Regions from separate parts of the Streptomyces anatolicus genome, predicted to be linked through region 2. Evidence: riboswitches for the same ligand, from Rfam matches in the RefSeq annotation. Region 2 holds a riboswitch; the other holds the start of a gene.

The links. Region 2 has a riboswitch for cyclic di-AMP ahead of GKQ77_RS05585 (C40 family peptidase). Riboswitches for the same ligand answer to the same signal wherever they lie in the genome.
Region 1: another riboswitch for cyclic di-AMP. It lies ahead of GKQ77_RS17130 (C40 family peptidase); the one in region 2 lies ahead of GKQ77_RS05585 (C40 family peptidase).

The regions. Positions count from the first base shown of each region.
Region 1 covers NZ_WMBF01000171.1:6,756-10,943, reverse strand. Annotated here, with positions in the region: gene GKQ77_RS17145 (urease subunit alpha) at 1-640, opposite strand, end outside; gene GKQ77_RS17140 (urease subunit beta) at 633-977, opposite strand; gene GKQ77_RS17135 (urease subunit gamma) at 995-1,297, opposite strand; cyclic di-AMP (ydaO/yuaA leader) riboswitch at 2,105-2,272, shown strand; gene GKQ77_RS17130 (C40 family peptidase) at 2,276-2,749, shown strand; gene GKQ77_RS17125 (LysE family translocator) at 2,797-3,420, opposite strand; gene GKQ77_RS17120 (LysR family transcriptional regulator) at 3,614-4,188, shown strand, end outside.
Region 2 covers NZ_WMBF01000029.1:21,280-25,467, forward strand. Annotated here, with positions in the region: gene GKQ77_RS05580 (hypothetical protein) at 1-113, shown strand, start outside; gene GKQ77_RS05585 (C40 family peptidase) at 210-1,445, opposite strand; cyclic di-AMP (ydaO/yuaA leader) riboswitch at 1,454-1,609, opposite strand; gene pcrA (DNA helicase PcrA) at 1,852-4,188, shown strand, end outside.

The DNA of each region.
Region 1 (4,188 bases), on a different contig from region 2:
CGTGCATGGACTCGGCGTTGACGGTGTTGCCCTTGCCGAGGAAGCCGATGTTGACCGGGCTCGACTCCATGGCGGCGAACATCCGTGCCAGGTGCCAGGCGCCCGGGGTGATCGTGGTCGCCTTGCTGCCCTCGGCGGGGCCCGTGCCGCCGCCGAAGAGCGTGGTGACGCCGGAGGCGAGAGCCTCGTCGACGATGGTCGGCGAGATGAAGTGGATGTGCGTGTCGATGCCGCCGGCGGTGAGAATCTTGCCGTTGCCCGCGAGGACCTCGGTCTCCGGGCCGATGACGAGGTCGGGGTGGACGCCGTCCATCGTGTCGGGGTTGCCGGACTTGCCGATGCCGGTGATGCGGCCGTTCCGGATGCCGATGTCGGCCTTGACGATCCCCCAGTGGTCGATGATCACCGCGCCCGTGATGACGGTGTCCGGGGCCCCTTCGGCGCGGGTGGCGCGGGACTGGCCCATCGACTCGCGGATGACCTTGCCACCGCCGAACACCGACTCGTCGCCGGACCGGCCGGGGCCGCCCGCGCGGTCCTCCTCGATCTCGATGAGCAGATCGGTGTCGGCGAGCCGGATCCGGTCGCCGGTCGTGGGGCCGAACAGGTCGGCGTAGACGGCGCGGGACAGCTCAGGCATCGAGGGCACCTCCGGTCTCGCCGCGCAGGCCGGGCACGACGCGCTTGCCGGCCAGCGGGACGAGTTCGACGTCGACGGGGATTCCGGGCTCGAAGCGCACGGCTGTTCCCGCGGCGATGTTGAGCCGCTTTCCGTGCGCGGCGCCGCGGTCGAAGTCCAGACCAGGGTTGGCCTCGGCGAAGTGGTAGTGGGAGCCGACCTGGACGGGGCGGTCGGCGGCGTTGAGGACCAGGAGGCGGGTGACCTCGCGGCCCTCGTTGAAGGGGACGGGCTCGTCCGCGAAGAGGATCTCTCCGGGTACGAGGCCGTGGCCCGTGCCGTGCGGCGCGGCATGCATGAGGCGCGTGACCCCCGTCAGACGATCGGGTCGTGGACGGTGACGAGTTTCGTGCCGTCCGGGAAGGTGGCCTCGACCTGGACGTCGTGGATCATCTCGGGGATGCCCTCCATGACGTCGTCGCGGGTGAGGACCCTGCGCCCCGACGACATCAGCTCGGCGACCGTGCGGCCGTCCCTGGCGCCCTCGAGGATGTGGGAGGTGATGAGGGCGATCGACTCGGGGTGGTTGAGCAGCAGTCCCCGCGCCCTTCGCTTCTCGGCCACGTCCGCCGCCACATGGATGAGCAGTCTCTCCTGCTCGTGCGGGGTCAGTTGCACGCGTCCCACCTCACAGTCCTCGTCCGAACCGTGCGGGGTCCGGCTGCCGCGGCCACCGCGACGGGTATAGATGTAACACACAGCGAATACGCGCGATCTTGCGCGCCCTCGCTACGAAAACCCCTGGTGGCGTGGGAGGGGAGGGTAGTTGGGAGGAGTTTCAACGAGGTTAACCAGCCGTTGACCGACCCATGACCGTCAGCTGGGACACGCCATACCAGCCAGTGCCTGCCGGTGCTGCTCGGCGACCCGTCATCGGGCGTGACTGCGGCGCCACGGACGCCGCCCGAACTGTCGCCGCCGCCCGAATTGTCGCGCGCCGAGGTTGAGTTGCCTCCGTCACCTCGAAGTCGTCGACCTGGTCGGCCGGGCGACCGCCTTGCGGGACGCGCCGGCCCTCATCCACCAGCGGGGCGAGAGCGAGGTGCACTCCGCCCCCGACACGCCCGCGAGCGAGCCCTCCGCCACTTCGGAACGTCCGGGTCCGATTTGAAACGGACCAGACGGGCTACCCCAGTTGGCGTATTCAAAGGCCCTTCATCACGCGGTCGAGAGTTGCGCACAGCGTGTATGAAGACGGCGGAATGAACCGTTCCGCTGCTGGTGGAGACCTCGTCAGACCAGGTGCCGACGAGTCGAATTCGGCAGTGTCCACCCGAACAGGTCAGTCGTGAGTAGCCTCACAAAACGCCGTTTCGACTCGGTTTTCGAGTCGTTTTCGGGTCAAGATCCCTTCCGACGACAAGCCTCCGCCACAGCGGCGGGGCGATCCGGGCGGACGCCGAGTCCTGCCGCCGCCCGGATGACCGGTCGACATCGGTGCACCGGCAGGAGTGGAGGACCCAAGCACGGCGGGCCCGTCCGGAAAGTCCGGACGACGCCCTTGGGGTGAAGCCGCAGAGCACGACGCGGCCGGGCATCTTCGCCTGCCCGAACCCGACAGGTCATCCTTCACAGGCGGCTGACGAAGGGTTACGCATGACCGCGCTGAATCACGTTCCGTCGCTGCTCAGCAGGACGGGTGCCGCATCGGCTCTCACGCTCGCCGTCGTAGGCGGCACCCTCGTGGCCCCCGGGCTCACGTCGGAAGCGGAGGCAGCCACCCACGGGACGAAGGCGCTCAAGATCGCGGCGTCCAAGAAGGGCTCCCCGTACAGCTACGGCGCCGCCGGGCCCAACCGGTTCGACTGCTCGGGCCTGACGCTGTACTCGTTCAAGCGCACGGGCAAGAAGCTGCCGCGCACCGCCGCCGCGCAGTACAACAAGACCCGGCACATCACCAAGTCCCAGCGGACCCGCGGCGACCTCGTCTTCTTCCACTCGGGCCGCAACGTCTACCACGTCGGTATCTACGCGGGCAACGGCCGTATCTGGCACTCGCCCAAGAAGGGGGCCGTCGTGCGCCTGGAGAAGATCTGGACCAAGAGCGTCTGGTACGGCCGGGTCCGCTGACCCTGCCCGCCCCGCCGTACGGCCGCGTCCCGAGCGGCCGTGCGGCGTCACGCCACTAGGGGCACCAGGGGTTCGAGCAGGAGCACCACACCCAGTGCGCCGAGCGCGGCGCCGGTGCCCGCTTCGATGGCGCGGGCCACCGGCGGCCTGCGCAGCCGGCCCCCGAGGCGGTCGACCAAGAGGGCCACCACCGGGAACCACAGCAGGGCGAACGCCACGACGATGGCCGCCAGCAGCAGGGTCCTCGGCATCGCGGGGCTGCCGTCGGGCACGAACTGCGGCAGCACGCTGAGGAACGTGATCGACGCCTTCGGGTTCAGGGCGTTGGTGAGGAAGCCCTCGCGCAGACCGCCGCCCCGCACCACAGGCTCGCCCGACGCGGTGCGCGCCCGCGCCGCGGAGAGCAGCGCGCGGAAGGCGAGGTAGAGCACATAGGCCCCACCGGCCACTTGCAGCGCCTTGAAGAGCGCGGGGACGGCCGTGAGGACCGCCGCGACCCCCGCGACCGCCAGTGCCGTGTGCACGACGAGCCCGGCGGCGACGCCGACCGCGCAGGCGACCCCGGCCCGCCGTGAGGCGAGGGCGTTGCGTACGACGACGGTGAAGTCGGCGCCCGGCATCACGACCATGCCCGCGGCGACGCCGGTGAAGGCGATCAGTTGTGCGTCCATGCGAGTCACCCTGCCGCGCGGAGGCCTTCAGCGGGTATGTCGAATATCCTGGGTCTGCCTTAAGCAGACGTTTAGGCGGACATTCAGGCGGACATCTGGGCGGACGTCGACGCAGACATCCGGGCGGACGTTGACGCGGACGTTCAGGCCGCGTCCCCGGCCCGAGGCGCACGCCGGAGGGAGGACGGTCTCCATGTACGACCCCACACGGCTCGCCGCACTCGTCGCGGTCTCCGAGGCCGGTTCGATCACCCGGGCCGCCGAGCGTCTTGGCTACACCGTGCCCGCCCTGTCCCAGCAGCTGGCCAAACTGGAACGGGAGGCGGGCACCGCCCTCCTCGTACGCCACCACCGCGGGGCCCGCCTGACCGGCGCGGGTGAGCTGCTCGTGGGCCACGCCCGCCGGGTGCTCGACGAGATGGAGCGGGCCCGGCACGAGCTGGCGCGGCTCGCCGGGCTCTCCGGAGGCCGGCTGCGCGTGGGCACCTTCCAGACGGCGGGCATCCACCTGCTGCCGCCGGTCCTGACGGCCTTCCGCAGGGCTCACCCGGAGGTGGAGCTGACCGTCACGGGCCATGAGCCGCCGTCCGGCGTGGCGGCCGTGGCGGCGGGCGAGATCGACCTGGCCCTCACCCACACCTACGAGCCCGCCGAACCGGTGCCGCTGCCCGCCGCCGTGTCGGCCGAGCCGGTCCTGGTGGAGGAGCTGGTCCTGGTGACCCAGCCGGGGCACGCGCTCACCAGCGGCACCTCCCGGCTCGCGCCGGC
Region 2 (4,188 bases):
TCCTCGCGCTGGTCTATGTGAAGCGGGACGAGGAGAAGGTCGACAAGGGCATGTTCGGAGCGGTGGGGCTGCTGACCACGGCGAACATCTTCATCGCCGTCCTGTGGACCTGATGGCCCCCGCGTACGAACGCCCCTGAGCGCCCTCTACGCGCGTGGCCCACACTCCCGGAAGAGCGTGGGCCACGCGCGTAGAGGGCGCTTTTGTGGTCAGGCCGGGCGTACCACGCTGTGGATCGGCATGTAGTAGATCGACTCGACACGTACGTTCGTGCCCGGCTTCGGGGCATGGATCATCTTGCCGTCGCCGATGTAGATCCCTACGTGGCTGATGTCGTCGTAGAAGAAGACCAGGTCACCGGGTTCGGCGTCGGCGGTCTTCACGGTCGTGCCGGCCTTCACCTGGTCCCATGTGGTGCGCGGCAGCGAGATGCCGGCGGCCTTCCAGGCGTCCTGGGTGAGCCCTGAGCAGTCGTACGAGTCGGGTCCCGTGGCGCCCCAGACGTACGGCTTGCCGATCTGGGCCTCGGCGAAGCGGGTCACCTTCGCGGCCTTGGTGGCGTAGCCGCCGTCCGTGCTGCCGGTGCCGGTGCCCGTGCCGGTACCTGTACCGGTGCCTGAGCCGGAGCCCCCGCCCTGGTCCTGCCTTTGGCCCTGGCCCTCGTCCCCTTGCCCCTGCGCTTGCCCCTGCTCTTTCTCCTTCTGCGCCGCCTCTTCCGCCTCGCGCTTGCGCTCCGCCTCCGCGGCCTGCTTGCGGGCCAGCTCCTCGGCCTTGCGCTTCGCCTCCCGCTTCTTCTCCCGCTCGATCACGGCGAGCCGCGCCTTCTCCTCGGCGGTCAGCTCCGACAGCAGCCCGCGCGCCTCGCCCAGCTTCTTCTGTACGGCCCGCTTGCTCGTCCTGAGGTCGTCCCGGGACTCGCTGAGCGTCTTGAGGCTCTTCGCCGCCTTCGTACGCTGCTTCGTCGCCGATGCCTGCTCCGCCTGGTAGTCGTCGACGGCCTTCTTCTGCCGCGAGGTGAGCCGGTCCGCCAGGTGGTGCTGGTCGAAGTAGCCCTGCGGGTCGTCGGCGAGCATCATCGTGGCCGTCTGGGACGCGCCGCCCGTGCGGTACTGGGCGGCGGCGAAGGAGCCGAGCTGCTGGCGCGCCTCGTTCAGCCTGTCCGCGCGCCTGGCCACGTCGTCGAGGAGACGGCCCACCCTCTTGCGCTGCTTCTCGGTCTTCTCCTTGGCCGAGTTGTACCTCTGGGTAGCCACGCCCGCCTGGTGGTAGAGGTCGTCGACCTTCTTGCGCACCTCTTCGAGGCTGGGCTTCGCCGGCGAGGAGGGTGCTGCCTGCGCGCTCTGCGACAAGAGCGCCACGGACGTGAGGGCCGCCGTGGTGATGCCGACGGCCGGGGTGGTGCGTACGCCGGCTGACCGGGCCCGCGGTTTGCGGTGCGACGCCAAGGGAGGCGACTCCTTCCGTAGACCGCCTACCGGGTTAGCTGTCGGGTTCGGGCGGGTGGTCCGGAAGGTTGCCCTACAGTCCCGTACGAAGTACGGGACCGATTCACCCCAAGTTCTCGGCGGGTCCCCGGCTCCGAACATGTCGGACTCGGCGGAGGCCACCCGTTCCCGGCGGGGTTCGCCGGTGGGGGACGAGCGGCCCGCGCAGCACGCTAGCCAACTTGTGTGGCACGTGTGAAGGTTGATGTTCGATATGCCCGATACATTTCCGTGACTTTACGAGGGCCGGGAGGCGGGCCCGCAGTGGCGTGGCGGAGCGTGACCGGCCGCGGGCGGGGCGTAAGTGGAGTCCGGTGACCGGAACCCGGGGCGGGTTGTCAGTGGGGCCGCCTAGACTCGGGAGGCGATGAGCAGCCTCTTTGATGACAGCTTCCTGGCGGACCTGCAGCCTTCCCGGGCCGCGGACGAAGAGCCCCCGCCGCCGCCCGAGGACAGCGCTCCGGAACCGGTTCCGGACGACTTGTTCAGCGGGAAGTTCGACGTGCCCATGGGCCGGGATACGCACTACCGCGACGGAGCCCCGCGCCCGGTCATCGACCCGGCGACGCTCCTGGAGGGGCTGAACGAGAACCAGCGCGCGGCCGTCGTGCACGCGGGCTCCCCGCTGCTCATCGTCGCGGGCGCCGGTTCCGGCAAGACGCGCGTCCTGACCCACCGCATCGCGTACCTCCTCGCCGAGCGCGGTGTGCACCCCGGCCAGATCCTCGCGATCACCTTCACGAACAAGGCCGCGGGCGAGATGAAGGAGCGCGTCGAGCACCTCGTCGGCCCCCGGGCCAACGCGATGTGGGTGTCGACCTTCCACAGCGCCTGCGTCCGCATCCTGCGTCGCGAGTACAAGAAGCTGGGCTTCACGTCCTCCTTCTCGATCTACGACGCCGCGGACTCCAAGCGTCTGATGGCCCTGGTCTGCCGTGATCTCGACCTCGACCCCAAGAAGTTCCCGCCGAAGTCCTTCAGCGCCAAGATCTCGAACCTGAAGAACGAGCTGATCGACGAGGAGGACTTCGCGGTCCAGGCCGCCGACGGCTTCGAGAAGACCCTCGCCCAGGCCTACGCCATGTACCAGTCGCGTCTGCGCGAGGCGAACGCGATGGACTTCGACGACCTGATCATGACGACGGTCCACCTCCTGCGCGCCTTCCCGGACGTCGCCGAGCACTACCGCCGCCGCTTCCGCCACGTCATGGTCGACGAGTACCAGGACACGAACCACGCCCAGTACGCCCTGGTGCGCGAGCTGGTCGGCCCCTCCGGAGGCGAGGGTGACGACCCGGCCGAGCTGTGCGTGGTGGGTGACGCGGACCAGTCGATCTACGCCTTCCGCGGCGCCACCATCCGCAACATCCTCCAGTTCGAGGAGGACTACACCGACGCGACGACGATCCTCCTCGAGCAGAACTACCGCTCCACGCAGACGATCCTCACCGCGGCGAACGCGGTCATCGAGCGGAACGAGAGCCGCCGCCCGAAGAACCTCTGGACCAACCAGGGCGCGGGCGCCCGCATCACCGGTTACGTGGCCGACACCGAGCACGACGAGGCACAGTTCGTCGCCGACGAGATCGACCGGCTCACGGACGCGGGCGACGCGAAGGCCGGCGACGTCGCGATCTTCTACCGCACGAACGCGCAGTCCCGTGTCTTCGAAGAGATCTTCATCCGCGTCGGCCTGCCCTACAAGGTCGTCGGCGGCGTCCGCTTCTACGAGCGCAAGGAGGTCCGCGACGTCCTGGCCTACCTGCGCGTTCTCGCCAACCCCGAGGACGCGGTCCCGCTGCGGCGCATCCTCAACGTCCCCAAGAGGGGCATCGGCGACCGCGCCGAGGCGATGATCGACGCGCTCTCGCAGCGCGAGAAGATCTCCTTCCCGCAGGCGCTGCGCCGCGTCGACGAGGCGTACGGCATGGCGGCCCGCTCGACCAACGCCGTCAAGCGGTTCAACACGCTCATGGAGGAGCTGCGGACCGTCGTCGAGTCCGGCGCGGGCCCGGCCGTCGTCCTGGAGGCCGTACTCGAACGGACCGGGTACCTGGCAGAGTTGCAGGCGTCGACCGACCCGCAGGACGAGACCCGCATCGAGAACCTCCAGGAACTCGCTGCCGTCGCCCTTGAGTTCGAGCAGGAGAACGCCCAGGCGGCGAGCGCCCAGGCGGAAGAGGGCCAAGCGGACGCCGACGAAGGGGCTGCGGCCCCGGCCGGTACGCTCTCCGACTTCCTGGAGCGCGTCGCACTCGTCGCCGACTCCGACCAGATTCCGGATGAGGAGGACGACGGCTCCGGAGTCATCACGCTCATGACGCTGCACACCGCGAAGGGCCTCGAATTCCCCGTCGTCTTTCTGACCGGCATGGAGGACGGTGTCTTCCCGCACATGCGTTCTCTCGGGCAGGTCAAGGAGTTGGAGGAGGAGCGCCGCCTCGCCTACGTGGGCATCACCCGCGCGCGTGAGCGGCTCTATCTGACGCGTTCCTCGATGCGCAGCGCCTGGGGCCAGCCCTCGTACAACCCGCCGTCCCGCTTCCTCGAAGAGATTCCGGATGTGCATCTGGACTGGAAACGGAAGGGCTCCGTCGGCGCCCCCGCGTCGTCCGGTCCCGCCGCGGGCATCGCCTCGTCGCTGTCGTCCTCGCGCTCGCGCACGGGCGGCGCGCAGGGCTTCGCCACGCGCCGCGCGTCGGAG